DNA from 3 places in the Larsenimonas rhizosphaerae genome. Region 3 is predicted to be linked to each of the others. Evidence: predicted binding sites of a transcription regulator. Region 3 holds the regulator's gene; each other region holds the start of a gene.

The links. Region 3 encodes sigma-54, which starts transcription at its own class of promoters, with help from an activator protein. Its sites were predicted from a motif close to TGGCACNNNNNTTGCTNT; they were not measured.
Region 1: the regulator sigma-54 is predicted to act here: its motif matches at 8,028-8,045, upstream of OQ287_RS04310 (NCS1 family nucleobase:cation symporter-1).
Region 2: the regulator sigma-54 is predicted to act here: its motif matches at 3,490-3,507, upstream of glnA (glutamate--ammonia ligase).

What each region holds. Positions count from the first base shown of each region.
Region 1 is NZ_JAPIVE010000001.1:919,956-929,935, reverse strand. It holds gene xdhB (xanthine dehydrogenase molybdopterin binding subunit) at 1-280, opposite strand, end outside; gene xdhA (xanthine dehydrogenase small subunit) at 273-1,691, opposite strand; gene OQ287_RS04345 (TetR/AcrR family transcriptional regulator) at 1,882-2,580, shown strand; gene OQ287_RS04340 (GntR family transcriptional regulator) at 2,577-3,281, shown strand; gene OQ287_RS04335 (MurR/RpiR family transcriptional regulator) at 3,278-4,108, shown strand; gene OQ287_RS04330 (amidase) at 4,181-5,329, shown strand; gene puuE (allantoinase PuuE) at 5,403-6,326, opposite strand; gene OQ287_RS04320 (aspartate/glutamate racemase family protein) at 6,323-7,075, opposite strand; gene OQ287_RS04315 (GntR family transcriptional regulator) at 7,072-7,809, opposite strand; gene OQ287_RS04310 (NCS1 family nucleobase:cation symporter-1) at 8,090-9,556, shown strand; gene OQ287_RS04305 (methyl-accepting chemotaxis protein) at 9,741-9,980, shown strand, end outside.
Region 2 is NZ_JAPIVE010000002.1:306,320-316,299, reverse strand. It holds gene ntrC (nitrogen regulation protein NR(I)) at 1-57, opposite strand, end outside; gene glnL (nitrogen regulation protein NR(II)) at 47-1,120, opposite strand; gene OQ287_RS07950 (DUF4124 domain-containing protein) at 1,285-1,860, opposite strand; gene glnA (glutamate--ammonia ligase) at 1,959-3,368, opposite strand; gene typA (translational GTPase TypA) at 3,979-5,808, shown strand; gene OQ287_RS07935 (diguanylate cyclase domain-containing protein) at 5,959-7,257, shown strand; gene OQ287_RS07930 (dicarboxylate/amino acid:cation symporter) at 7,371-8,621, shown strand; gene OQ287_RS07925 (glutathione S-transferase family protein) at 8,693-9,304, opposite strand; gene OQ287_RS07920 (FMN-dependent NADH-azoreductase) at 9,469-9,980, opposite strand, start outside.
Region 3 is NZ_JAPIVE010000001.1:1,282,400-1,292,379, reverse strand. It holds gene mgtE (magnesium transporter) at 1-859, opposite strand, end outside; gene OQ287_RS06025 (HPr family phosphocarrier protein) at 891-1,160, opposite strand; gene rapZ (RNase adapter RapZ) at 1,147-2,040, opposite strand; gene ptsN (PTS IIA-like nitrogen regulatory protein PtsN) at 2,051-2,518, opposite strand; gene hpf (ribosome hibernation-promoting factor, HPF/YfiA family) at 2,531-2,833, opposite strand; gene OQ287_RS06005 (RNA polymerase factor sigma-54) at 2,915-4,348, opposite strand; gene lptB (LPS export ABC transporter ATP-binding protein) at 4,470-5,195, opposite strand; gene lptA (lipopolysaccharide transport periplasmic protein LptA) at 5,202-5,738, opposite strand; gene lptC (LPS export ABC transporter periplasmic protein LptC) at 5,763-6,338, opposite strand; gene OQ287_RS05985 (KdsC family phosphatase) at 6,341-6,934, opposite strand; gene OQ287_RS05980 (KpsF/GutQ family sugar-phosphate isomerase) at 7,002-7,982, opposite strand; gene OQ287_RS05975 (mechanosensitive ion channel family protein) at 8,476-9,351, shown strand; gene OQ287_RS05970 (putative molybdenum carrier protein) at 9,385-9,852, shown strand.

The DNA.
Region 1 (9,980 bases), 360 kb from region 3:
ATACGGCACCGACTTCGTTGCGGCCCGGGATGTCAGCGGCGGTGATGACGTCGATGACCCCCGGGCTCTGGCGCACCGCGTCAAGGGTCAGTCCATCCAGTCGCGCATGAGCATGCGGACTCAATCCAACGGCCAGATACCCCATGCGAGCATGGGCGGGCAGGTCATCCACGTAAATGGCGCGCCCGGTAACATGCGCCACGGCGCTGTCGTGGGGGGCGCTGTGTCGTGTGGCAGCGTCGGAGGGAAGCGGCGCGGGTGCCGGGATCAGTTTACGCATGAGTCAGCTCCTTGTGGCCGGGCACGGCGTTCAGGTGCCAGTAAAGTCGTTCGATCAGGTTGCCTGCGGCGATACGGCGATAGGTACTGGAGGCGCGTACATCATCCAGTGGCGTGAATTCCTCTGCCAGAGCCTTTCTGGCCATTGCCAGCCGCGCGGCTGTCAGTTGGTGACCTTCCAGAACCTGTTCGAGTGCCGGCGCGCGGGCTGGGGTGGCGGCCATGCCACCAAAGGCAATGCGTACATGATCAAGGCGGTCACCCGTAACGGTGGCGCTGGCGGCCATCAGTACCGCAGAAATATCGTCATCGCGTCGTTTTGACAGTTTCCAGACCCACAGGGCCTGATGCCTGGCAAGGCTGGGTAAAATCAGTGCCTTGATGTAGTTTCCGGCGCCCAGCACGGTCGTGCGGTAGCCGGTAAAGAACTCATCCAGCGGCAGGCGCCGTTCCCCGGACAAGCCATCCAGAATCAGCTCGGCATTCAGTGCAAGCCAGATGGGGGGCGTATCGCCAATCGGGGAGGCATTGGCGATATTGCCACCGACGGTGGCCTGTTCCCGAATCTGTCGCGACCCCAGGCGATACAGAAGCTCGGCCAGTGCCGGGTAGTGCTTCTCCGCCAGCGGCAACAGGGCCTCGAAGGTGACGCCCCCGCCGATATACCAGCCTTCCTGGAGGGGCATGATTTGTTTCAGCTCGGGAAGGCGGGTCAGGTCGATCAGGGTGTCGAACGTGCGTAGTCGGGCATTGGCTTCCACCATCAGGTCAGTGCCCCCGGCAACAAGCGGCGCGTCCGGGTGGCGTGCCAGGCAGGCGTGCAGGTCACTCAGGCTGGTCGGCAGCAGGTAGTCCCGTGCCGTGGACACGGCGGGCGGGACAGGGGCCTTGTCCTGTGCAGGACGCGGTCCTGATGGCGTGGTCATGACGGCGCGCGCGGCGTCACGAATGGGACGATACCCGGTGCAGCGACACAGATTGCCGGATAAAGCCTGTTCAATGTGATGGTCCAGATGCGAGTCGTCCACCATATCCACTTCCTGCCGATTTTCGTACAGGGCATAAAGTGACATGACGATACCCGGCGTACAGAAGCCGCACTGGCTGGCGTGGTGTTCGACCATGGCCTGTTGAACCGGGTGCAACTGTGTTTCTTTCGCCAGTCCTTCCACTGTCGTGACGTGACAGCCGGCCAGCTGGTGGGCAGGCAGAATGCAGGCATTGACACTTTTATATCGCCTGGGTGCTTCCGGAGAGGTAATGGTAATGGTGCAGGCGCCACAATCGCCGCTGGCACATCCTTCCTTGGTGCCACATTGCCCCAGTGTGGTGCGCAGTAAAGTGAGTGCGCTCGTTTCCGGTGCAGGTGACTTGCACTGCACCGGGTGATCATTCAGTGTGAAACTCAGCATGGCGTGCCCTCAGCTATCGGTCGTGGTGCACTGATCTGCAAGCCCGCGACATTGGTATAGACATTACAATGCAAAAAGCTGACCAACTGTACAGAGTTTAATATATCGATATTTTCTGGTAGTACATGAAAATAACTGACGACACGGTATGCATACTGACCGATGCATCATTATTTCAGGCGACATGCGCATGACAGCAGGGTCCGATGAGCAGGGAACATCCAGGGCGAAAACGCGCCTTGCCAATGAACAACTGATTCTTGACGTGGCCGAGGGCTGCTTTGCCCGCCACGGCTTTCGTGGCACCAGTGTGCGGCTGATCGCCGAAGAGGCCGGGTTGCCGAAATCCAACATTCTTTATTATTTTTCATCCAAGCTGGTGCTGTACAAGGCCCTTTTGGCACGCACCATGCAACGCTGGAACGAGCAGATTGACGATATACGTGTCGAGGATGACCCGGCCGAGGTGCTGAGTCGGTTCATTAGAGCCAAGATCGAACAGGCCAGGCTGCACCCACAGGCCTCACGGCTTTTTGCCACGGAAATGCTTCAGGGGGCTCCGTTCCTGCAGGATTACCTCGGCAGCGTCGGCCGTGCCTGGATGGCAGACAAGGCTGAGGTGCTGGCGGTCTGGATGGATCAGGGGCGGTTGCGTCGCATGGATCCTGTTCGATTGATCTTTCTGATCTGGGCCTCGACACAGCACTATGCGGATTTTGAAGTTCAGATTCTGGGCGTCACCGGCAAGGAGGCCCAGAGTGCCGAAGATTTTGATGCGGCCGCGGATTTTCTGTGTGCGATGATCCTGCGAGGTTGTGATTTGATCCCGCCGTCTGGAACCATTACGGATCACCTGCCCATGCTGGCGGCTCAGGGAGTGCATACATGACCCCGTTGATAACGACGCAAATGACCGAGGTTGATCGCATCGCCGAGCATTTAAGGGATGCGATGGCGCGGCACCGTCTGACCCCGGGCACAGTGCTGCGGGAAAAGGAGCTGGCCATGCTGTATGGCTGTTCGCGTACGGTGATTCAGCAGGTATTGATCCATCTGGAAGAGCTGGCGCTGGTCACGCGGGCGGCGCATCGCAGCGCTCAGGTGCGTACGACCACCGAAGAGGAGCTGGATGATGTCTTTACCATCTGGTCAACGCTCGACAGGGAAGCCCTTGCCCTGCTGAGTGGCACGCTGACACCTGTAAACCGCCAGGTCCTGAAGGACCTGCTGGACACCGAGCGTCGCGCCCATTATCAGGGGCACGACATGATTCGGACCCAGTGCTCCAGAGAGTTTCACGAAATGCTGGCGCGTCGCTGCCCGAATCGGCCGCTGGGCGATGCATTGATGCGCGTACTGGTGCATGTATCGGCACTGGTCGTATTGTTTCGGACACACGGGCCGGCGTCATGCTATATGGAGGAAGATCATCAACTTCTGCTGGAGGCGCTGATTGTCGATGACGCCGATAGGGTTTACCAGCTCGGTCGTGATCACATTGAAGGCATTCGTGCCCAGTTGAGCAGCCGGCAGCCGGCGCCGATAGACGATGTTCCGGCTGCGCTCAGACCCTTGATTTCTCGACTATGACGCAGCATATCGGACAACGCATTGAGGCCTACTACCAGGATTTGCCCTCCCACGAGCGGCGTGTTGCAGATTTTATTCTGGCCCACTTTGATGACTTCGCCATCTACAGTGCAGCAGACCTGGCACGCCTGACCGGTGTGTCAAAGGCCACGGTGACGAGACTGTTCAAGCGGCTGGGATTCGCCCATTTTCAGGAGGTGCGCGAGCACGCGCGTGAATTGCGTAATCTGGGGGTGCCACTGGTGACCGAGCCCGGACACACTGCGCAGGCCTTCCATCGTCATTTCGAACGTGAGCAGGCCAATGTGAAGGCCATGCTGGATGCTCTTGATCCGGACACCCTGGGAGCGATTGCTCAGGCCGTGTCGACCGCGGATAACGTGGTGGTCATGGGGTTCCGCAACAGCTACCCGGTGGCCCTGCACCTGCGGCAGCAGTTGCTGCAGGTGCGCGGTCAGGTCCATGTGTTACCCCAGCCGGGTCAGACGCTGGCCGAGGAGCTGGCCTCGCTTGGCGACCGCGATGTGGTCGTGGTCGTGGGATTCAGACGCCGGGTCACGTCATTTGATCGGCTGATGGCGCATCTGCATACGCTGCCCTGTTCGGTTCTGCTGATCGCCGATGGTACGGCCACATCAGCCCGACAGCATGCGGACTGGTCTGTCATTTGTCCGCTGGACAGTATCTCCGCCTTTGACAGCTATGCCGCAGCGATGAGTCTGGTCAATATCCTGGCCAGTGCCGTGCTGCATGAACATTTGAAATCCGGCCGCCAGCGAATGGCACGGTTATCGCATCATTTCGAACAGCTTGACGAATTGTCATAGCCTCACCGGAGGCTCAGTGTCGGCCGTAGCCTCCCTGTTATCAATAACAACAACATGATCAGGATGTAGTGCATGACAACGTCTTCCTTCTGGGTTACCCCCCGCAGCATTCGTCCGCCCACCGGTAGCGGTCCGCTCGACTACCAGCGTTTGGCGGTCAAGGACCTGTTTGATGTAAAGGGGCTGCCTACCGGTGCCGGCAATCCGGACTGGCTGGCCACGCACCCTGTACCGCAGTCCAGTTCTCCGGTAATCGCGACGCTTTTGAACGCCGGGTGTCATCTCACCGGCAAGACCCTGACCGATGAGCTGGCCTATAGCCTGAACGGGGCCAATATCCATTACGGCACGCCTACCAATCCGTCAGCTCCGGACCGATTGCCCGGCGGCTCAAGCTCGGGATCTGCAGTGGCTGTGGCCCGGGGGGAGGCCGATATCGGACTGGGAACCGATACAGGAGGCTCCATTCGCGTGCCGGCCAGCTATTGCGGTCTTTATGGCCTGCGCCCCAGCTGGGGCGCCATCAGCACTGCCGGGATGGTCCGCCTTGCGCCCCGGTTTGACACGGTGGGATGGCTGACGCGGGATATGAAAACCCTCGCTGCGGTCGCGGATGTGCTGCTGCCGGCGCAGGCTGATGTGACATTCAGCGGTGTGACCGTGCTGCGTCCCGAGGGAATGCCGGCGGGGGCATTTGACCGGATAACTTCCCGGCTGACACGGCATGTGGAAAACGTGAGTGTGGAAACACTGCCCCTGTCGGTTGTGAAATCAGCCAGTGCCACGTTCAGAATACTGCAGGGGCGGTCGCTGTGGCGTGAGCATGGTGACTGGATTACCCGGACCCGGCCCACCTTTGCCCCGGATATTCAGGCACGTTTTGACTGGAGCGCCGAGCTGGACGCTACTGCCGAGGCTGAAGCCGAGCATCAGCGTCTGGCCATCATACGCCGGTTGATTCGCTGGAATGACGGAGGGCGCAGGCTGATCTGCCTGCCCTCGGCACCGGGCGCTGCGCCCCGCCTGACTACACCTGCCGAATCGCTGGCCGATTATCGCGAGCGATTGATGGGCATGACTGCGCTGGGCGGATTATGGGGGGCACCGGTACTGGCGCAGCCCTGGCTTGAGGATGACGGCTGCCCGTGGGGCGTTTCTATGCTGGCGCCTCCCGGGCATGATCGGGCACTGTTGGCAGCATTTGAAGAAACAACGGGGTGACGGTCTGCGCTGCCATCTCGTTTTATCATTAAAAACGCCGCAGTTGCGGCGTTTTTAATGAGAGGCTTGAGTGCTATTCACCGACCGGGTGATGGGTCTTCCAGTGCTCTGCAATATCGATGCGGCGCGTTACCCAGACCCTGTCATGAGCGGCCACATGATCCATGAAGCGCTGCAGACCGCGGAAGCGGCCAGGTCGGCCGATCAGGCGGCTGTGAAGCCCGATGGACAGCATTTTTGGATGCTGTTTACCTTCCTCGTACAGAACATCGAACGCATCCTTCAGGTAATGAAAGAACTGATCGCCATTATGAAACCCCTGCGGCGTGGCAAAGCGCATGTCATTGGTATCGAGGGTATAAGGCACTACGAGGTGAGGTTTGGTCGTACCATCGTGGCATTGTACGCGGGTCCAGAAGGGCAGGTCGTCACCGTAATAATCCGAGTCGTAGGTAAAGCCGCCGTGCTCGACCACCAGCTGGCGGGTACGAGGACTGTCGCGGCCGGTATACCAGCCGGCTGGCGCGGCCCCGGTCAATCGTCTGAAAATCTCGACCGCGCGTGCCATGTGTTCCCGTTCCTGGTCGATGGGCATGTCCTGATAATGAATCCAGCGCCAGCCATGACAGGCGATTTCGTGGCCGCGGCTTAAAAAGGCGTCGGCCATTTCCGGATAGCGTTCAAGTGCCATGGCCACACCAAAGACGGTCAAAGGCCAGCCCCGACGGTCAAATTCCCGCAATACGCGCCATACTCCGGCCCGGGTGCCATATTCATACAGTGATTCCATGCTCATGTGGCGATCGGGATAGGCGGTGGCGCCAATGATGTCCGACAGAAAGACTTCGCTGGCATCATCACCATGCAGGACATTGTTTTCTCCGCCTTCCTCATGATTGAGCACGAACTGGACTGCGATACGGGCGTTGCCCGGCCACTGCGGATCAATGGGGTGCTCGCCATATCCCCTGAGGTCGCGCGGGTAGTGGGTATTCATGAACGGGTGTCCTCGTGAAGTCTGGCATAAAGGTGTGAATGCGGGCCGATGACCGGCTTGTCGATCGGCAGGGCGCGATCGTGCTGCTTGGCAGGTGAAAGGTCCAGTTGATCAAGGTGAACCAGCAGCTGTAGACCGGCGCTTACGCCATCAACGACAGGGCGGCCAAGTCGTTCCTGTAATCCGGGCGCCCAGGGAGCCATGCCGGCACAGCCCAGAATCAGGACATCGCTCTGGTCGGCGCTCAATAACTGTTCACTATCTTCCAGTACGCGTTGAAAGGCCGAATCGCTATCCAGGTCCAGCACGTTGATGCCGCTGGCATGGATGCCACCACAGTGTTGCGCATGGCCATATTCACGTACCAGCCGTCGTGCCAGCGGTACAGTGCGTGCCAGTGTGGTAATGATTGAGAAGCGTTCGCCGATCAGCCGGGCGCTGGCCATGGCGGCTTCTGCCATGCCGATGACCGGCCGCCGGGCAACCTCTCGGGCGGCGGCAATACCGGGATCACCGAAGCAGGCAATGACATGACCACGACACCCTGGGTGGTGGTGTTCGGCTTCGATGATGCGGGTTAAAAGACCTGGCACGGCAAGGGCTTCATCTGCATGCCCTTCAAGTGAAGCCGGGCCGCAGGGCGAGGTTGTGACCTCGATATCCAGCGCAGGAAAGCGGTGAGTGAGGGTGGTGACCAGCAGGTCGCTCATCGCCTGGCCGGTGTTGGGGTTGGCAATATGCCAGTTCATGATGCGTTCCTTGATGATGGTTTCGTACTGAAGAGCGTTTCGAAGTCGGGCAGGTCGGTATCGCGGGGTGTCATTTCGAGCCCCTGCTCAAGTGCTTCAAGGTGATGCTGCATCCATCGGGTCGCCTGGTCTGCTTCGCCCTCAGTGATCAGCGTGATCAATTCATCATGCTGACAGTGGCAGGGATGGGTATTGGCTGGAGGGTAAAGTGCGATCAACAGGGATGTGCGCGACACAAGCTGTGCCAGTGATTCCAGTAAGAGGGTGTTGTCGGCCGGTGTGAACAATCGAATATGAAATTCTCCGGACAGGCGAATGGCCTCCATGCGATTCCCCGTAGCAATGGCGCGCTTTTCCTGGTGGACTAGGGCTTCAAGGCGCTGGGTATCGGTGGCGGTGGTATGACGAACCACGGCCGGTATCAGGCCGCATTCAATGATGCGCCGCGCTTCGAATATCTCTCTGGCTTCTGCCGGGGTAGGGCTGGCCACGCGAGCACCTCGGTGTGGCGCCAGTACGATGAGTCCTTCCAGACTCAGGCGCTGCAGGGCACGGCGAATGCCGGTCCGACTGGTTGAAAGTGCCCGTGCCAGCGCATCTTCCGGCAGCCGGGCGCCGGGCCGGAGTCGTTGACCGATGATGGCCTGCCACAGGCTGACATAGACGGTGTCGTCAGGGAGTAGCTGCTGTATTCGAGTGGAGTCGAATAGATGACGTTGGTGTGCCTGGGTCATGTGATGCGCTCTTTTAGTAAGCCATGCTGTTATTTAAGCAGGAAGCGTGCCAGGTGTGTGTCGACAGAGTGCGCGCTGTTTTGTATACAATAAATGTCATTTCCTGCACACGATAAGTGCAGGGCGTGGCATTCATGCGCTGTTCAGGGGCATCGACAAGACTGACATGGCCCCTGGTGTATTTGAATGATGCGGAAATAGCGCCTTGAGCATCGGGTTGGCACGCCTTTTGTATACAAAAGGACCACACCTTGTGTTCTCACCGCTTTGGAGCCGCAGCATGGATAACAATTACAACACGCGTGACTGGAGTCCGACGCTTTACAACGACGATCTGGGGCCGGTTCGGCAGAAGTGGACGGCCTATAATATTTTCGCCTTCTGGATGTCTGATGTGCACAGCGTGGGGGGCTACGTGTTCGCCGCCAGTCTGTTCGCGCTGGGTCTGGCCGGCTGGCAGGTGCTCGTATCCCTGCTGGTAGGCATCGGCATCGTCCAGGTGGTTGCCAATCTGATGGCGCGTCCCAGTCAGCGTACCGGTGTGCCCTTTCCTGTGGTATGTCGCCTGTCCTTTGGCATCAGGGGTGCCAATGTGCCAGCTGTCATCCGTGGCCTGATTGCTGTCGTGTGGTATGGCATTCAGACCTACCTGGCCTCCAGCGCACTGGTTCTGGTGTTGTTGCGTTGGGTTCCATCGCTTGAACCTCTGGCCGGGCAGTATTTTCTGGGGCTGTCGCTGCTGGGCTGGATCGGGTTTTCAATCATGTGGGTGCTTCAGGCGCTGGTGTTCTGGCATGGCATGCATGCCATCAAGCGGTTTATCGACTGGGCCGGGCCTGCGGTCTATGCGGTCATGTTTCTGCTGGCTGGCTGGATTGTGTACAAGGCTGGCTGGAGCAACATCAGCTTTTCGATCGGCAGCAAAGAGTTGAGCGGAATGGATGCGGTGTGGCAGATGGTGGTCGCTGCGGCGCTGGTAGCAGGTTACTTTTCAGGACCAACCCTCAATTTTGGCGACTTTTCGCGGTATTGCCGCAGTGAGGCAGACGTTCGGCGCGGCAATTTCTGGGGCCTGCCAGTCAATTTCCTGCTGTTCTCGGTCATTACGATCGTGGTGGTATCCGGAACCCCCGCCGTGTTTGGCGAGATGATCAGCGATCCGGTAGAGACGGTGGCTCGCATCGATAATGCAACGGCTGCGGCACTGGGTGTGCTGACATTCATCATTGCCACCGTTGGCATTAATATCGTGGCCAACTTCGTGTCACCGGCATTCGACTTTGCTCACGTCGCACCGCAGCGTATCAGCTGGCGGACCGGGGGCATGATTGCGGCCATCGGCTCGATATTCATTACGCCCTGGAACCTGTTCAATAATCCGGACATCATCCATTACACCGTCGATCTGCTGGCGGCCCTCATTGGCCCGATCTACGGCATTGTATTGCTGGATTACTACCTGCTGAAGCGTCAGAAGGTCGATGTGAACGCGTTGTTCATTGATGACAGTCAGGGCGCCTATTACTTCCAGGGGGGGGTCAACTTCGAAGCGGTTAAAGCTCTTCTGGTCGCTGGAGTCGTTACGATCATCATTAATTTCATACCGGCACTGGGTGATCTTCGTCACTTTTCCGTCTTCATTGGCGGGTTGCTGGCGGCCGGGTGTTACGGGCTGTTTTCCGAGTACTGGCTGGGAGCTGCCACTGCAGGGCGCCGTGTCGTGGTTCCGACCGGAAGCCGCGTATAACGTGCCATTTCCTGAATCTGATGGGTATCGGGGCCTGACAGGGCCCCTTTTTATTGTCAGGCGTTTAATTTTTTCAAGCGAGTGCCGATACCGGAAAGGCGGTTAATACTGTCGGATGGCGCCCATGGATCGGGGCAGCATCCCTGCAGGGTATCAACAACTCCCAAGCATGGATTAAACGAACATGACAGTTGCGGATCGATTCAAGAGCGTAAGATATCGTCTCATTGGTGCCTTCGGCAGTGGCGTGGTCGTCGTGGTTGCTCTTGGCCTTTTTGGTGCCTATGGCATTCACGAAGCCAACGGTGACCTTGAACGGGTCTACAAGAACAACCTGATTGCCACCCAGTCTCTGGGCACCATCAAGAGTGAATTGTCCGAAATTCGCGGCAAGTCACTGAGCATGACCACCCTCAGGGATGAT
Region 2 (9,980 bases), on a different contig from region 3:
TACCCACCGGATGGCCCGGTCATCGTCAACAATATAAATGCGTGCGCTATCGGTCATGGGCAGTACGCTCCTTCTCTGATGGGGTCGGTTCCAGGGGGATCAGCAGACGAAACAGGGTTCTGCCCGGCTCGGAATCGCACTCGATCAAGCCGTGGTGCTGATGCAGGATGGACTGGGCAATGGAAAGCCCCAGCCCGCTGCCCTCGGCACGGCCGGAAATCATGGGATAAAACAGGGATTCGCGCAGCTGCTCCGGGATGCCGGGGCCGTTGTCGATAATGGATACTTCACATACCAGGCGGTGCCGTTCGGCGCCCAGCGTGAACTGCCGACGGGCGCGAGTCTTGAGTATCAGCCTGGGCGACTCGGTGCCACTCTCCTCCAGAGCCTGTACGCCATTGCGAGCCACATTCAGTACGGCCTGAATCAACTGGCGCTCATCGCCTACAAGCTCGGGCAGACTGGGGTCGTAATCGCCCACGAAGCAGACACGATTCGTTTCCGCGCGAAGCAGCGTACGCACCCGCTCCAGCACGGAGTGAATGTTCAAGGGCAGATGCTCGACCATGACGTTGGGGCCAAGCATGCGATCCACCAGATCCCGCAGCCGGTCGGCCTCCTCGACAATGATCCGGGTAAATTCCACCAGACTGTCATCTGGCAGGTCCCGCTCCAGAAGCTGTGCTGCGCCCCGAATGCCACCAAGCGGATTCTTGACCTCGTGAGCCAGTCCCCGCGTCAGCACCTTGACCATTTCCTGGCGCGCTACCAGCGCCTCTTCCCGGGAAATGCGCATCAGGCGATCCCGGGCTTCGAACTCCAGCAGCAGTTCATCCCGGGACAGGGGCGAAGCGGTGTAATCCACCGTAATGCTGCCGCCGTTACTCAGCGTCAGAGGCACCTCGCGCTGCGTATACGGGTGCAGCGTCGCCAGCGCCTGCCGCAATCGAACACCGATATCGGAATGTGCATCTTCGAGACACTCAAGGCCTGACTGCCGGACACGAAGCAGGCTGATGCCCAGCATGGCCTCGGCCGCCGGGTTCATCCACCGAACACGTAACGCCCCATCGAGCAGTACTACTGCGGTGGTGAGATTTTCTAGCAGCCGTTGGTACATCCTGTTCCCCGTCAGCGTGATTCACTGTGGTAGTGCAAGAAACGCGCCACTATTGGCACAACCGGCATAACATGCGCGCCGAGAGCGCAAAGGATAAAGGACCGGGCGCCAATGATGCACCATCAAGGTGCAAGGAGGATTTTCCTTTATTTCCGAATGCCCGTTCAGGGGGTATTAACACCTGAAACGCCGCCAACCGGACCCTGTCCGGCCCGGCGATTGACTCGGGCACGGTGCACAAACACCGTCACCGGTGGGGTACGACGCAACACGTTGCCCTGGCGGTCGAGCATTTCGGCCTGCAGGGTATGCTCGCCCCGCTCGACTCCGGAAACCATGAAGACCGTGGCATGCAGCGCCGACTGGCTGACGCGCCCATCCAGCATCAGCCGAACCCGATGCACTTTCTCAAGTGCAGGCACCACCGTTACGGAGACCTGGATATCACCGGCATAGCCAGGCGGAATCGTCGACTCGTTCGCCGGTGAATCAATCACAAAGCGCCGATACGCTGATGCAGCGTCCTGCTGAACCGAGGCAGACGGCGTTGCCATCCCCCTGGGTACGGCAGGTACCACGCCGGGCGTGGGTACCGATACAGGGTTGCCTCCCGGCAGGGGATGGTCGGAAAAGTGCACCTGTCCCTGTTCATCCACGGTGCGATATACCGTGGCAGCCTGGGCACCCCATGCCCCTGCCAGCAGCAAAAGCGCTGCGATGCCTGCCCCTTTTTTCCTCATGACACTCCTCGCCTGCCTGCCGCCCGATCAGAGCGTGTACTGCGTATTTCAGCACAAAAAAAGCCCCGCCGAAGCGGGGCCTTTCGATAACACAGCGATCAGAGGCTGTAGTACATGTCGAATTCGATCGGGCTCGGCGCCATGCGCAGGGCCGTTACGTCTTCTTCCTTGAGCTCAAGGTAGGCCTTGATCATGTCATCAGTGAACACACCACCTTCGGTCAGGAAGGCGTGGTCATCCCTGAGCGCCTGCAGGGCTTCTTCAAGGCTTGAAGCCACTGTAGGTACGGCTTCGGCTTCTTCTGCCGGAAGGTCGTACAGGTTCTTGTCCATCGCGTCGCCAGGATGGATCTTGTTCTTGATCCCGTCGATGCCGGCCATCAGCATGGCAGAGAATGCCAGGTACGGGTTGGCCGTCGGGTCAGGGAAGCGCAGCTCGACACGCTTGCCTTTCGGGCTGGAGGTATAGGGAATACGCAGTGATGCAGAGCGGTTACGCGCGCTGTAGGCGAGCATGACCGGCGCTTCAAACCCAGGTACCAGACGCTTGTAGGAGTTGGTGGACGCGTTGGTAAACGCGTTCAGGGCACGTGCATGCTTGATGATGCCGCCGATGTAGTAAAGCGCAGTTTCAGACAGACCCGCGTACTCATCACCTGCAAACATGTTTTCGCCGTCTTTCCAGAAAGACTGGTGAACATGCATGCCGCTGCCGTTGTCGCCAGCCATCGGCTTGGGCATGAAGGTGGCCGTCTTGCCGTACGCGTGCGCCACGTTGTGGATCACGTACTTCATGGTCTGAACTTCGTCAGCCTTCTTGACCAGCGTGTTGAACTTCACGCCGATTTCGTTCTGACCGGCGTTGGCCACTTCGTGGTGGTGTACTTCAACGCTCTGACCCACGGCTTCGAGGGTATTACACATTGCACCGCGAATGTCGTGGAAGCTGTCGACCGGCGGTACCGGGAAATAGCCACCCTTCACACGCGGGCGGTGGCCCATGTTACCGCCTTCACCGGTGGTGGAGTCGGTTGACCAGGCGCCTTCTTCGGAAGAGATCCGGTAGAACGAGCCCTGCATGTCGGTCTTGAAATGCACTTCATCAAAAATGAAGAACTCAGGCTCCGGGCCGAAGAAGGCGGTATCGCCCAGGCCGGTGCTGTTCAGGTAGGCTTCGGCGCGCTTGGCGATGGAGCGCGGATCACGCTCGTAGCCCTGCATGGTGGCCGGCTCGATGATGTCGCAGCGCAGCACCAGCGTGGGGTCTTCGGTGAACGGATCAAGATAGGCAGTGCCATCCTGCGGCAGCAGGATCATGTCGGACTCGTTGATGCCCTTCCAGCCTTCGATGGAGGAACCGTCGAACATCTGACCAACTTCGAAGAACTCGTCATCAACGGAGCGGGACGGGATAGTGACGTGATGTTCCTTGCCCTTGGTATCGGTAAACCGCAGGTCGACCCACTTGACGTCGTGCTCTTCAATCAGGGCAAGCGTTTTATCTGCCATGGTATTCCTCCAATATGAGCCTGGCTCGAGATGGCGTATGTAATGCTGCAACGAACTAACGGATATAAAGTGTAGTCGGCGCCTTGTTTGAGTGCAGACTGCCTTTTGACTGTGCAATTGCAATGCATTGAGCGTGCCAAAATGGGGCGAGGCATCACATGCAATATGCAAGCATCTGTTTTAAAGCATAAATCAAAATACAAAAATGCCTTTCTTCACCGAAACACCGTCCTGCCATCGCTCGGATCTCTCTGGCACGGCCATGACATGCACCAATATGACACATAATGAATACCGAACGCTCCCTCCTGGTGCAACACACCCTGACAGAGAGGCTGACGGCCTGTTTCAGCAGGCCAATACGCTACAACCAGGTCGATTGCGTAAAATTAAGTGCTTCTTGGCTTGAAGCCAGGACCGGAACCCACGACAATAGCGACCACTTCGATGCCCGGCATCGATGTCTTTAAAAGCAGGTGTGGCTGTTTCGTGGTTTGCAGGCCTGCCGCAAGGAGACACGCAGTACCCCCGCAGCAGATGCCGCATCTCATGACAAGCACCCGTGGCGCACTCCTACTTATCTGGCGCCCCTTCCTGACAGGACCCCGTTGTGATCGAAAAGCTTCGTAATATTGCCATCATCGCGCACGTCGACCATGGCAAAACTACCCTGGTCGACAAACTGCTCAGCCAGTCCGGTACGCTGGACCGCAAGGCAGAAGGCCAGGAACGCATCATGGATTCCAATGACCAGGAAAAGGAACGTGGTATTACCATCCTGGCCAAGAATACCGCGATCCGTTGGCAGGCCCCCAATAACGAGGATGTCTACCACATCAACATCGTGGACACCCCTGGACACGCTGACTTCGGTGGCGAAGTCGAGCGCGTCATGTCCATGGTCGATTCCGTACTGCTGCTGGTCGATGCCGTTGACGGCCCGATGCCGCAAACGCGCTTCGTGACCCAGAAAGCCTTCGACCAGGGCCTGAAGCCGATCGTTGTGGTCAACAAGATCGATCGTCCGGGCGCACGTCCTGACTGGGTTGTCGATCAGATCTTCGATCTGTTCGATAACCTGGGTGCCAGCGATGATCAGCTCGACTTCCCGATCATCTACTGCTCTGCCCTGAACGGCATTGCCGGCATGGACCCTGAAGATCTGGCTGACAACATGGATCCCATGTTCCAGGCCATCGTCGACATCGTCGAGCCGCCCAAGGTCGAACTTGAAGCACCGTTCCAGATGCAGATCTCTGCCCTGGACTACAACAGCTATGTCGGCGTTATCGGCCTGGGCCGCATCAAGCGCGGCAGCGTCAAGCCGAACCAGCAGATCACGGTTGTCACCAAGGAAGGCGCTACCCGCAAGGGCAAGGTCGGCCAGGTCATGACTCATATGGGTCTGGACCGTGTACAGACCGATGAAGCCACCGCTGGTGACATCATCTGCATCACCGGTATCGAAAATCTGGCGATTTCCGACACCCTGTGCGACAACAGCGCCGTGGAAGCCCTGCCGCCGCTTACCGTTGACGAACCTACCGTGTCGATGACCTTCCAGGTCAATGATTCGCCGTTCGCGGGCAAGGAAGGCAAGTACGTGACCAGCCGTAATATCAAGGACCGTCTTGATCAGGAGCTGATTCACAACGTGGCACTGCGTGTTGAACAGGGCGAAACGCCCGAGAAGTTCAAGGTCTCCGGCCGTGGTGAGCTTCACCTGTCCGTACTGATTGAAAGCATGCGTCGCGAAGGCTTCGAGCTGGCCGTGGGCCGTCCCGAAGTCATCATCAGGGAAGTCGACGGCGTCAAGCAGGAACCTTACGAAGAAGTCATCATCGACTGTGAAGAGCAGCATCAGGGCTCGATCATGGAAGAACTGGGCTATCGCAAGGGTGAAATGACCAACATGAACCCGGATGGCAAGGGCCGTGTTCGTCTGGACTTCATCATTCCTGCACGTGGTCTGATCGGTTTCCGTGGTCAGTTCCTGACCCTGACTTCCGGCACCGGTATTCTGACCAGCCGCTTCGATCACTACGGCCCGCTGAAGCCCGATGCCTCCATCGAGCGTCGCAACGGTGTACTGGTCTCCATGGTCGGCGGCAAGGCACTGGCATACGCGCTGTATGCCCTGCAGGATCGCGGCAAGCTGATCATCGACCATGCCACGGAAGTCTACGAAGGCATGCTGATCGGTATCAACAACCGTGCCAACGACATGGTGGTCAACCCGACCAAGGGCAAGAAGCTCGATAACATGCGCTCAACGGGTAATGACGAGAACATCGTTCTGACACCGCCGATCAAGTTCACACTGGAACAGGCCATCGAGTTCCTGGATTCAGATGAACTGGTGGAAGTTACTCCGCTGCACATCCGTCTGCGCAAGAAGCACCTGACGGAAAACGAGCGCAAGCGTTTCAAGAAAAACTGAACACGTTCAGCGTTTGACATGAAAGGGGCGCCCCACCGGGGCGCCCCTTTTTTTATGCATTATTCCTGTTTTGTAACCTGATCCCTGTCAACCGCCGGACTCTTGCGCCGATAACAGGTTATTGCCCAATGAACACGCCTCAGGTGCCCAATGATTCACGACCCGGATGCCCTCCGCCCGCGCGAAGCAGTGTTGCAACACCTGCTTGACGGTATTACAGAATTCATTGTTCTGAAGGATGGCAAGGGGCGCTGGCTTGTTGCCAATCAGGCCGTAGTAAATACCTATGGCCTGCAGGACCTCGACTTTCTCGGCAAGACCGACCTGGAATTACTGGCCCTGCGGCCGGAGCATGAATCCGCCTACCGCTATAACATCAAGACAGACGAACAGGCCTGGGCACATGGCAGTGCGTTGACGGTGTACAAGCAGTTCGAGATCAACGGGCGCATGAATACCTGGGAAGTGGTCAAGCTTCCCCGTTTCACGCCGGATGGTGCACGCGATCAACTGCTTATTGTCAGCCGAAACATTACAGACCGGGTAGAAGCAGAGGCGGCCCTGCGCGACAACGAGCAGAAGTACCGCCTGATCGCCGAGAACATGACTGATATCATCGGCACACGCAATGCAAGGGGCATCCTGACCTATCTCTCGCCCTCTCTCGAGTATCAGTTAGGCCACCGCCCGGAAGATTACGTGGGCCGTCAGCCCGGCCGGCTGATTCATCCCGACGACATGCTCATTCTGCAGCAGACAAGCCCCACCGACATAGGTTGCCTTGATGTCCATACCCGGCCGGTACGTTGCCGGCTTAAAAACAGCGCTGGTGAATATCGCTGGTTTGAAATTACCCGTGCCCTGACCCGGGAGCAGAACACCTCCAGCTACCAGGTGGTATTTGCCTGCCGGGATATTCATGAGCGAGTACATTACGAACAGCAACTGCAGGACATGGCCTACAGGGACCCGCTGACCGGCGTAGCCAATCGACGCCAGTTACTGGACAGCCTGCAGGACCTTATCAATACCACGCCCGCCAGACTGGCCGTACTGTATCTGGATGTTGATCATTTCAAGGGCATCAATGATCACTTCGGCCATGACATCGGCGATGAGCTCCTGATATCACTGGCACACCGGCTTGGCCAACAGACCGGCGGCAACGACCTGGTGGCACGCATCGGTGGCGACGAGTTCGTGGTGGTGTTGAGCAATACGGATCATGAAAAGGCCCGCCGAGTGGCCGATCAACTCTGCACCACACTTGCCAGGCCCTGGCATATCAAGGGCAGCGAATACCGCACGACCTCCTCCATTGGCATGGCGTTTTATCCCGACGATGGGCAGCATGTGCATACCCTGCTGAACCGGGCAGACCAGGCTCTTTTCCGCGCCAAGAATGCCGGGCGTGCCTGCGTCATGGTATATGACCCCACCATGCGCTGACTCTCACCGCCCGACTTTTGTATTACCCCCACGCATCGTTCCTCGAAACAGGTAGTCTGACGCACCTGAAGCCGCCGGTATTTCACTGACGGCCCTGAAAGAGGAAGGCCCACGTGCCACGGAACAAGGCGTCATCTCATTTTTATCAACGCATCCCCTTGTGGGTAAGGATTCTTGCAGGCCTCGCCCTCGGCGCACTGACAGGCGCCCTGTTCGGCGAACAGGCCAGTGTTCTGAAACCTCTTGGAGATATATTTATCAGCGCCATCAAGATGTTGATCGTGCCGCTGGTATTTTCAACACTGGTGGTCGGTATTACCGCCATGCGCGATCCGAAGAAAATGGGCCGTATCGGCAGCAAGACCATTGCCCTTTATCTGTTGACCACGGCGTTTGCCATTGCCATCGGCCTGCTGGCAGCCTGGCTGTTTCAACCCGGCACGGGACTGTCGCTGTCCTTTGACACGCCGGTGGATGCGAAGGAAGCGCCTTCGCTGGTCGATATCCTGGTAGGCCTTGTGCCCCAGAACCCGATTGATGCGCTGGCATCCGGCAATATTCTGCAGATCATTGTCTTTGCCATCGGCCTCGGGATATCGCTGACGCTGATTGGTGAAAAGGGCGAACCGGTTGTACGCGTATTCGAGAGCTTTGCCGAAGCCATGTACAAGCTCACCGAGCTCGTCATGGCGTTCGCCCCCTTTGGCGTATTCGGCCTCATGGCCTACGTGGCCGGCAATTATGGTCTGGATGTGCTGCTTCCCCTGGCCAAGGTCATTGGCGTCGCCTATGCCGCCAGTATTGTCCATGTTCTGGTCGTATATTCAGGCCTGCTGAAACTGCTCGGTGGACTCAACCCGGTGCGCTATCTGCGTGGCAGCCTGGATGCTCTGGTCGTGGCGTACTCGTCAGCATCGTCTTCCGGCACGCTGCCGGTGTCCATTCGCTGCGCGCAGCGCAATCTGGGGGTTTCGGAAGGGGTTTCCGGATTCGTCCTGCCGGTGGGCGCGACCATCAACATGGACGGCACAGCCATCTATCAGGGCGTTGTAGCCGTCTTCGTTGCACAATTGACCGGAACCGACCTGTCGATGGCCGATTACGGCATGATCATCATGACCGGCACACTGGCTTCGATCGGTACAGCGGGTGTGCCCGGTGCAGGCCTGATCATGCTCTCGATTGTGATGTCTCAGATCGGCCTGCCGCTGGAGGCCATTGCAGTCGTCGCCGGTATTGACCGGATTCTGGATATGGCGCGTACCAGCGTCAACGTGGCCGGTGATCTGATGGTCACTACGCTGATCGGCAAGAGTGAAGGTGAACTGGATCTCGATATCTACAACCGCAAGGATACGGTCTAACCTGACAGCGATTGCGTGACGCCCTGATGATCCAGCCGCTGCCTCCGATTTCACGACGGAGGCAGCGGCGCTCAGCAGGCCTCGCGTCGTCGGGCACGTTCAAAGGCCGGCCGGGCAATCATCTCGCTGGTATAGGCATCGAGCGTTTCGGGCAGCTCGTGTTTTACCATGCCACGGGCCCACGCAAGAGTCTGCGCAAGGAACAGGTCCGCCAGTGACAACGCGCCGGTCACATGGCCCTGGCCGTCAAAGCGTCTCATCAATGCCTGCATCGCCTTGTCGAACTCCCACCTTGCCACGGGGATGATATCGTCGCGGCGCTGTGCTTCGGGCAGCAGGAATGAGTGCTTGGCCTGTGTCCAGAGCGGCTGCTCGAGTTCGGTCGTAATAAATGACAGCCATTGATCCACTACCGCCTGGCCGGCCGGATCGGCAGGCATCAATCGATGCTCCCCATCGCGAACGGCCAGATAGCGGCAAATGGCCGCGGACTCGAACAGGGTCAGATCCCCGTCACACAGGACAGGTACCTTGCCATCCGGATGGCGCGCGAGGTGCTCTGGCTGCTGACCTGCCCCCGACTTCAGGTCCACCATCCGATACTCGTATTCAAGCGAAAGCTCCTCAAGAACCCAGGCCACGCGCGCAGAGCGCGAATGGGGATAGCCATACAATACGATCATGATCGACTCCTTTGATGCCTTGAATGGTGCTACTGCCATCCTGCCTGATTCAGGGTAAGCCACAGACCATATTCGTGCCGTCCAAAAAAAACACCGCGACAGGCGCGGCGTTTCATGGTCAAGGGCGCTGATGGGCGCCGAGGCAGGACTGATGGCTCAAAAGCTCAAAGCCACTGATCAATGGCATCGCGTGCCTGCGACTGCGCACTTTCGGCAGACTCCGGCCCCATGGCCAGCCCCTCCGCGTAGATAATCTCGACATCGCTGATACCGATAAAGCCCAAAAACGTCCGCAGATACGGGGCTACGAAGTCTTCCGGTGAATCCTTGTGAATCCCGCCGCGCGTCGTCAACACCAGCGCACGCTTGCCATCAATCATCCCTTCAGGGCCGTTTTCCGTATAACGGAACGTCACACCGGCGCGGGCAACAAGATCAATGTAGGCCTTGAGCTGGATGGGCACCGAGAAGTTATACATTGGCGCCGCCATGACGATAACGTCGTGTGCCTTGAGTTCGTTGATCAACGCATCCGACAGGTCCAGTGCATCCTGCTGGCGCGGTGTCAGGGTGGCATCGCTCGGCCGCATGGCACCGACCAGCTCACCATCCAGCATCGGAAGCGGATTTTCAGCCAGATCACGCACGGTGACACTGCCCTGGCCATGGGTTTCTT
Region 3 (9,980 bases):
GCCGGCGCGTGGTGCGCAGGGCCGGCGCGAAGGTATCGTCTTCCTCGTCAAGGCCGGCCATGCTCATGACGGTGTGTTCGGCGCTGTCTCGGATGACATCGACCACGTCGTCGATGGTAATTCGACCGACCAGCTGGCCACGTTCATTCAGTACCGGAGCTGAAATCAGGTCATGGCGCTCGAAGAGCTGGGCGACGTCATTTTGTGAGGCCAGGGCATCCAGTCGAATGAAGTCCGTATCCATGATTTCACGCACGGACATGGATGGGTCGCATACCAGCAGCTTGTTGATGGACAGGCGTCCGATCAGTTCGTCACGACGGGTTACGACCCACAGCACATCGGTAGACTGGGGGAGTTCTTCGTGGCGACGAATGTAGCGCAGTACCACGTCGAGCGTGATGTTGGGGCGGATGGTGATGGTATCGGTATCCATCAACCCGCCCGCCGTGTCCTCCGGATAGGACAGGACGGTCTCGACCCGTTCACGCTCCTGGGCCTCCATCGAATCCAGCACCTGCTGGATGGACGACGTGGGCAGGCGCTGCAGTAGATCGGCCAGGTCATCAGTGTCCAGGTTTTCCGTCGCCGTCAGCAGCTCGGCGGCGTCCATCCTATCGAGAAACTCGTCCTGGACTTCCTCGCTAAGATACAGCAGTACCTCGCCCTGGGTTTCCGGGCCCACCTGTGTCCAGAGTTCCTCGCGCTCACGTGGCGGGCTGGATTCCAGCGCATGTGCCACTTCGGCCGGAACCATGGTGTTGTTCAGCAGGCGCCATATCTGGTCCGTCGCCTGACGGTCAATGGCGCGGTGCAGCCTGTCCATGTGGTCTTCAGTATCGACCGGGTCATTGCTCATGACAGATCCTTGTCATTCATGGACGAGATGTTCAGGCATCTTCGTCAAAGCGGGCATCAAACAGGGCCACAATCGCGTCGAGCGCCGCCTGTTCATCATCGCCGTCCACTTCAATGGTCAGCGGGGTACCACAGGGGGCGGCTAGCATCAGGAGAGCCATCACGTTATTGGCCGTGGCGCTGTGCTGGCCACGGTACACGATAATGGAACTCTGATAGGGCTGGCAGCACTGAACAAGGCGGGTTGCTGCGCGGGCGTGCAGGCCACGCTTGTTCGTCAGCGTCAGTTCACGGCGAAGCATTCGGAGTCTCGTTCAAAACTTTCTGGACGCTTAACTCCCGATGGCGGAGCCTGAGGGAGGGATACTGACCGGCAAACTGACTGGCCAGACGCTCTGCCAGGTAGACTGAGCGGTGCTGGCCGCCTGTGCAGCCAATGGCAACGGTAAAATAACTTCGATTGCTTGCCGTGTAGGAGGGAAGCCAGCGTTCCAGCCATTTGACGATGTCGTTATACATGTCGGTAACATCGCCATAGTCTTCGAGAAACGCAGCAACCTCCTTTTCCTGACCGGTATGGCTGCGCAGGGCGGGTATCCAGTAGGGATTAGGCAGGCAGCGCACGTCAAATACCGTATCGGCATCCAGAGGTACCCCGTGCTTGAATCCGAAGGACTCGATGGTCAGCGTCATCTGGCGGCTGGTGTGGTCTGCTACCTGCGTGGCAATCTGGCTACGCAGTTCGTGCACTGACTGACTGGTCGTGTCGATAATCAGGTCGGCGGCGTTGCGAATGGCAGCAAGATAGGTCTGTTCGGATTCGATGGCCTCGGCCAGTGTCATCTGGCTGCCGCGGGTCAGCGGGTGTCGACGGCGGGTGGCAGCATAGCGCTCCAGCAGGGCCTTTGTGTCCGTGGTCAGGTAAACCACCTGGCTGTCTACTCGTTTGGACAGATCCGCCAGAAGCGCGGGGAAGCGCTCCAGCGCTTCCGGAAGGTTGCGTGCATCAATGCTGACGGCAATGCGTCGCTGTCCAACGCTGCCTGCATCCAGCTCATCGATCAACGGTGCCAGCAGGGTGGCCGGCAGGTTGTCGATGGCATAAAAGCCCAGGTCCTCGAGCGCTTGCAGGGCAATGGACTTTCCTGAGCCGGAACGTCCACTGATAATGACCAGCTGCATGATGAGTACCCTATTGGTGTTGTTGCTGTATGAGATCGGTCAGGGTGTCATGGAGTTCGCGTTGACTGGTTGCATGGCGAAGACGACTGCGGTTTTCGCTGTCGTTGAGCAGCTCGGCAATCTGGCCCAGAAGCGTCAGGTGCGTATCCTCGGCTTCTTCAGGCACGAGCAGCACAAACACCAGGTCCACGGGCTCGTTGTCGATGGCATCAAAGTCGATGGGGTCTGCCAGCCGGATAAAACTGGCCAGTGGCGACTTGCAGTGCGGGTTGCGGGCATGGGGTATGGCTACCCCGTTGCCCACACCGGTACTGCCCAGCCGCTCGCGACCGATCAGGCGTGAAAAGACCTCCTGATCATCCAGACTGGGAATATTCTGAGCGATAAAGGTGCTGAAAAATTCCAGCACCCTTTTTTTGCTTCCGCCCTGAACATCAAACAGCGTGCGTTCGGGCGGAAGGAGTTGATCAAGCTTCATAGTACCAGGATCTCAACGAGCGCCCTGGGCGCGTGCCTGTGCCTTTTCCTTGTGCTTGACCAGCTGGCGGTCCAGCTTGTCGGCCAGCGCATCAATGGCGGCATACATGTCTTCGTGGGAAGCGTCGCCGTGCAGGTCGGCGCCGCTGGCGTGCAGGGTGCAGGCAGCAAGCTTGCGTTCCTTTTCGACGGAAAGGGTCACCTGGACATTGGTGATGTTGTCGTAATGGCGTTCCAGTCGAGAAAGTTTCTGGTTGATGTATTCTCTGAGTGCGTCTGTCAGTTCGACGTGATGACCAGTGATATTGACCTGCATGGCGTACTCCTTTTCCCACGGATGAATACTGGATTGTAACCTTTTTTACTGTCAGGCAAAGCCTTGTCTTTCCGGCGTCATTCAGGCCATTTTCCGACGTTCGCTGGAAGATGGTATACCCAGCGCTTCACGGTACTTGGCGACAGTGCGACGTGCCACCTTGATGCCCTGGTCATCGAGCAATTCAACCAGCCGGGCATCGGACAGGGGGCGCCTTGTGGGCTCTTCACTGACGTATTTGCGAATCCTGGCGCGAATGGCGGCGCCGGAGTGGGCGTCTCCTTCCCCACTTCCCCCTACCTGACTTGAAAAGAATAGCTTGAGTTCGACCACTCCGCGGGGAGTATGGATGAATTTTTGTGTCGTCACCCGCGAGATGGTGGATTCGTGCATGTCGACAGCGCCTGCAATGTCGGACAGGGTCAGCGGTTTCAGGCCTTCTTCCCCCATGTCGATATACCGATGCTGGCGGGCCATGATCTCGCGACCCACTCGAAGAAGGGTGTCATTGCGACTGGCGATGCTCTTGATGAACCAGCGCGCTTCCTGGAGGTGCTGCTTGAAAAAGGTATTGTCATCACTTTTATCGGCACGGCGTACCAGGCTGCTGTAGTCCGGATTCAGCCGAAGACGCGGTAGCGCATCTTCATTGAGCTCGACCTGCCAGCCATGGCGTGTGCTGTGGCGCAGAGTCAGATCAGGAATAACGTACTGGTGGCTGGTACTGTCGAACTGACGGCCGGGATGTGGATCCAGTGCCTTGATCAGGCATGTGATTCGTTCAAGACTCTCATCATCGATGCCCAGCCGGCGTTTCAGAAGCCTTGTATCACCGTTGCCCAGGGCTTCAAGGAACTGGCGAATCAACCGGCGTGCCTGAGCCAGCAGGGGAGTGTCCTGAGGAAGTTGATCAAGCTGAAGCAACAGGCACTCGCGCAGGTCTCTGGCAAACAGACCGGCCGGTTCACACTGTTGGAGCATGATGGCAGTACGTTCCACGTCGGCAACGCTCAGGGACTCGAACCCCTGGGCGCGCAGGCCCTCCGTGATGTCCTCGAGAGGCTGGGCAATCAGGCCATTGGGGTCCAGTGCATCAATCAATCGTTCGGCAATGGCGCGTTGCTGGTCATCCAGGTCCAGCATCATGACCTGCCATTCAACATGCTGCTGAAGGGTATCCTCCGAGGTGTTGCGCTCGATATCGGACTCGCCGGCAGGCGCGACGCTGCTGCTCAGACTGCCAAGGGAAGCATCCTGAAAACTGTCTTCCCAGCTGCTGTCCTGAGACAGTTCGTCGGGAATGCTTTCCTGCCAGTCATCATCATTGTCGGCTGGGCTGGCGCACTCATCGAACAGGTCTTCCTGCTCAAGCATGGGGTTGCTGTCCAGTGCCTGCTGTATTTCCTGACGCAAGTCCAGCGTCGAGAGTTGCAGCAGGTGAATGGCCTGCTGCAGTTGCGGCGTCATGGTGAGGTGAGCGCCGACCCTGAGCTGCAAGGATGGTTTCATCGTTATACGATCCCGGTCGTCACAAGTCCGTGATTACGCTATCGAGACCTGGCGGGACGTGCAAGTCAAAAAACACTATTTGAAGCAATTTTCATGCCAGGGTATGAGATCCTTGGCCTGACTGACATCACAATCTGAATTCATGCCCAAGGTAGACGTCGCGGACATGCTGGTTGGCCAGGATGGATGGCGTATCGCCTTCTGCGATGATCTGACCGCTGCCCACGATGTAGGCGTTGTCACAGATATCCAGCGTTTCGCGTACGTTATGATCGGTGATCAGCACCCCAATGCCGCGCGCCTTCAGCTGGCGAATGATGCTTTTGATGTCACCGACCGAGATCGGGTCCACGCCGGCAAAGGGTTCATCCAGCAGGATGAAATCCGGCTCGGTGGCCAGCGCGCGGGCAATTTCGACGCGTCGACGTTCTCCGCCCGATAGTGCCATGCCCTGGTTATCCCTGATGTGCGTGACATTGAATTCCTGCAGGAGTTCTTCAAGCCTTGCCCGCCGGCCTGCCTTGTCAAGATCGCGTCGGGTTTCGAGAATCGCCATGATATTGTCGGCAACACTCAGCTTGCGAAAGATGGAGGCTTCCTGCGGGAGGTAACCAATGCCTTCGCGGGCCCGCTGGTGCATGGGCAGGCGGGACAGGTCACGGTCATCAATGATGATCGTGCCGGCATCTGCCTGCACCAGCCCTACAATCATGTAAAACGAGGTGGTCTTGCCGGCACCGTTTGGACCAAGCAGGCCGACAATCTCGCCCTGACGAATCGTGAGGCTGATGTCATGGACGACACGACGGCCCTTGAAGCTTTTGGCCAGGTGGGCCACTGACAGTGTTTTCATGGCGAATTACTGGCTCTGACTGTTTTGCGGGTTCAGTGTCATTTCCACGCGCTGGTCGCTGCTGTCCGAACTGCTTGGCTTGCCGCCTCGCGCATTGACCTGACGGCGATCGAGGAAGTACTCGACGTAGGCGCCATTGAAGGTGTCCGGACTCTGGATCAGTTTGGCATTGCCTATCAATTCCACGCGACGGGTGTCGGCGTGATAAATGACCTTGTCACCCCATCCCTGCACCTTGCTGTCCTGCGGATTGGGTTTCTGTTCCAGGTAGGCGCGCTCACCCTGACCGATGGCGGTAACCCGGGAGACATTGCCATTGTTGCCACGCTGTATGTCAACGCGGTTGGCCTTGAGCAGCATGGTACCCTGCGTCATGTCGACGTTGCCGGTATACACCGCCGTGCCGGCCTTGTCGTCAAGGTTCAGCTTGTCGGCACTGATGTGGATGGGCTTGCTGGCGTCAGAGGGGAGAGCCAGCGCCTGGTGAGCCAGTAGCGCCAGGGTCAGGCCACCGGCCAGCCGAAGGGGAGTGCGCAATATCATGAATAGTCCTTGTCAGTAATGCTGTTACCGGGAGGGCGGGTAATTGCCCTTGACGTCGCCTTCCAGTACGGCCCTGTCCTGATCAATCCAGGCGTCAAACCGGTTCGATGTCGTGGTCTGGTTTTCCTGGGTAAACGTTGAGGTTACATCGCTCCAGGCGTGCTGGTCCTGCTGTGTGTAGTGCAGGGTGTCGGTGGAAAGCGTCCAGTCATTGTCAGGCTGTCGCAGGCGTGCATGACCGGAGAGGGTGATGTGCTCACCGTTTCCTTCCACCTGGCCGGTATCACCGCGGCCGTGCCAGACGTCGCCACCGGAGGCTGTCCAGGTCAGTTCCGGCGTTTCTGCATGCGTCATGTCATCATTCGGCGTGTGAGTTATCCGTGGCGAGGCCAGGGTCTGGTAGATTTCCCCCTGATCATTATAGCGAGTATAGGTAGCCCCTTCTGCATAGTAGTCGGGGGCTTCCTGCTGGCTGCCGAGCGAGGTGTCGGTGTCGTTTGCCCGGTCGCGCTGTTCGATCCAGGCCATGACGCCGCCGGCAATCAGCAGGATCAGGATAAACCAGAGCCGTGGGGAGATCCGTGAGAGCAGGGAGCGCATGATTATTCCCCCATGTACTGGCTGGAGGTCGTGCCGGGTGGTATTGAGGCGGCGTCCTCCACGTGATAATGGGTCAGTACCTCGTTCCAGCGTCCCTGGGCGTTGATGATGAATTCGCAGAGCTCCCTGACAGCTCCCTGGCCACCGCGTCGGGTGGTTACCATATCCGCTGCCTGCTGGATGTAGTCCGGTGCATTGGGCACGCTTGCGCCCAGGCCTGCACGATGGATGGCTTCCAGGTCCGGCAGGTCATCACCGCAGTACCCTGTCTCTGTAATGTCGATGCCCAATTGGCGAGTCAACTCCTGCAGGGCAGCCCACTTGTCGTCCCGGCCCATGATCAGATGATCGATGCCCAGCTCGTTGCAGCGCCGCTCAACCATGGGCGAGCGACGGCCGGTAATGATGGCCACCTGAATACCGAGTCGCTGCAGGGCCTTGATCCCCACGCCGTCATGAACGTGAAACGCCTTGATTTCCTGGTGATCACTTGTATAGAGGAGCCTGCCGTCGCTGAGTACACCATCCACATCCAGTGCCAGAAGACGAAGCCTGGCCGCCTTGCTGCAGGCGGGTGTATCGAGCCAATGTGACATATCAATTCCGTATACCGTGCCGTGCCCGATGGGCACAGCGTGAAATAAGCGCGCGGCGTCCTTCCTTCTAGACAACACCATGGGTCAGGAGGTCGTGCATATGCAATACGCCCACGGGACGATGAGCCTCATCCACAACGGCCAACGCGGTGATGCGGCAGGTTTCCATCAGATTGAGTGCCCGCGCGGCCAGCAGATCAGGCGAGGTCGTGTGTCCTCCCCGGGTCATGACATCGTCGATGCTCAGGGCACGAAGGTTGTCATGATGATCAATGGTGCGTCGCAGGTCGCCATCAGTATAGACCCCGCACAATGTGCCATGTTCATCCACGACACAGGTAAATCCCAGCCCCTTTCTGGAAATCTCTTCCAGCGCATCACTCAGGCTGGCACCCAGCGTGACGCTTGGAAGCCGTTCTCCCTGATGCATGACGTCGCTGACCTTGAGCAGCAGCCGCTTGCCCAGACTGCCACCCGGGTGGGAGAGGGCGAAATCCTCGACACTGAATCCCCGAGCCTCCAGCAGTGCAATGGCCAACGCATCTCCCATCGCCAGTGCGGCAGTGGTTGATGAGGTGGGCGCCAGATTGAGCGGACACGCTTCCTTTTCGATGCTGATGGTCAGGTGGATATCTGCGTGGCGGGCCAGCGAGGAATCGTTTCTGCCTGTCATGGCGATCATGGTCAGGCCCCGTCGCTTCAGTACCGGCAGCAACGCCGTTACTTCGGCCGTTTCGCCTGAATTGGATAGTGCCAGTAGCAGATCGCTGGCGGTCAGCATTCCCAGATCGCCATGGCTGGCTTCACCCGGGTGCATGAAAAAGGCCGGCGTGCCGGTACTGGCAAGTGTGGCTGCAATCTTGTGCGCGACATGACCTGACTTGCCCATGCCGGTGACGACGATTCGGCCCTTGCACTCAAGCATCAGCGCACAGGCTGAAGCAAAGTGATGATCCAGGGTGTCGATGAGTCCGTTGATGGCGTCCCGTTCAGTAGCCAGCGTGCGCCGGCCACTGTCTATAAAGGGTAAAGCATCGGTATCTGACATGAAAAATCCAGCGGCATGGTACGAGAAGTGGCCTCATCAGGCCGAGTAAACCAGGGCACTTATTAAACGGGTGCGGCCCCCGTTGTGCAACCATTGCACGTTTTTAGCATATGAGGTCAACAGTGTGTGCGTGGCTGGTGCACTGTCAGGCTGTCAGTCCGACCCGCTTTCGGCCTTCTTGCGTCGCCGCGCAATCCCGGTTTAATCAGGTATCGTTGATGTATCATGTTGCCGAGCCCGTCTGGTACTGATGCCGTATGTGCCTGCGGGATGGAGGTGACTGCTTTCTCTTCCCGGGTTGCTACTATCCTTTGTCTTTTACGCGGTGCAGGCCTTGATGATGTCTTCAGGCTGGCAGCCATCGCAGGCTATTGGATGTTGCAACGGATGCACTCTCGGTGAAGAGGTGAAGACCGTGACAGGGGGCAGCGTATTTCATCGTTGTGCCAGGGCGTGTACGGGAACCGGCCGGTATGACTTGGGGAGTATGAAAATGAGATTTGTTGAACCACTTTATCAGCAGGCTCGAAGCATGTGGCTTGGTTTCATTGATATGCTTCCCCTGCTGGTGGTCGCGCTGGTTGCCCTTTTGATTACCTGGTGCGTGTCAGCCATTCTGACTGTTGTTATCCGAGGGTCCTTGAAGAATGCCAGAATTCGTCGCTCACTACGTGACCTGTTTATCAGCCTGAGCAAGGTGACGGTATGGATAATAGGGTCGCTGGTGGCGGTAACCATAATCTTTCCAAGCCTTACACCGGGCAAGATGCTGACTGCTCTCGGGCTGGGGTCGGTTGCAGTGGGGCTCGCCTTCAAGGATATCTTTGAAAACTTTTTTGCCGGTGTTCTTATCATGCTGCGCAAGCCGATGCGCATTAATGACTTCGTGGAATGCGAAGGCGTTAGCGGACGTGTTGAGCAGATTACGGTGCGGGAAACCTATCTTCGTAAAACCGATGGTCAGCTGGTGCTGCTCCCCAACAGCTTTCTTTTCAAGAATCCTGTCTATGTCGTGACGGATCTGGCTGTTCGCCGTTTCGATCTGGTAGTGGGTGTGGCCTACAGTGAAGATGTCGACAGGGCGCGTCAGGTAATTGCCAGCGCCCTTGAAAAGGTCGAGGGCATCGATCAGCAGCGCGGTATCGAAGTTTATGCGCGTGAGTTCAATTCATCATCGCTTGATTTTACCGTGCGGTGGTGGGCGGAGTCAGAGCCGATTCATATGCATAAAAGCAGAGACAGGGTAGTGACGGCTATCAAGTATGCGCTGGACGAGGCGGGCGTCGAGATTCCGTTCCCGTACCGAACGCTTACGTTCAAGGACCCACTGTCACTGACCAGTCAGCGGGATGACACGCCCTGGAGATGATGACCGTGGACACCTTTTTCATCAGGTGCTGACATGCTTTCAAAGGTAATAAGCGGTGGGCAGACAGGGGCCGATCGAGCGGCGCTCGATGCCGGTCTTGATGCAGGGTTCCCGATCGGAGGGAGTTGCCCGGTAGGGCGAGTGGCAGAGGACGGGCCGCTTGCCGACATATACCCCCTGACTGAGATAGGCGGAGGCTACCGACAGCGCACGAAGCACAATGTCATCGATGCAGATGGAACTGTTGTTTTCTATGCCTCGTACGTACGTGGTGGCACGGAAGCAACGGTTTTATTCTGCATTCGTCAGGGCAGGCCATACAAACTGATCGATATACATTTGATCATGCCTGATCAGGCTGCAGCGCTGTTGATCGATTTCATCAATGACTTCAATGTGGAAGTATTGAATGTGGCTGGTCCGGGTGCAGGTAACTGTCCGGAAATGTATGCCCATGTGAAGCAGACAATGAGCCTTTTCATTCGGCAGGCCACCGGATGATGATGGCGCGCATATCCGCAATGACCGCGAGCGTTCCAGCCGGTGCCTACCTGCCTGGACCAGGGCAGGCATAAGCTACCGTAATGCTCGGTGTGTCGTAGGGGCTGGCCCTGTAGTGCAGGGTTAGG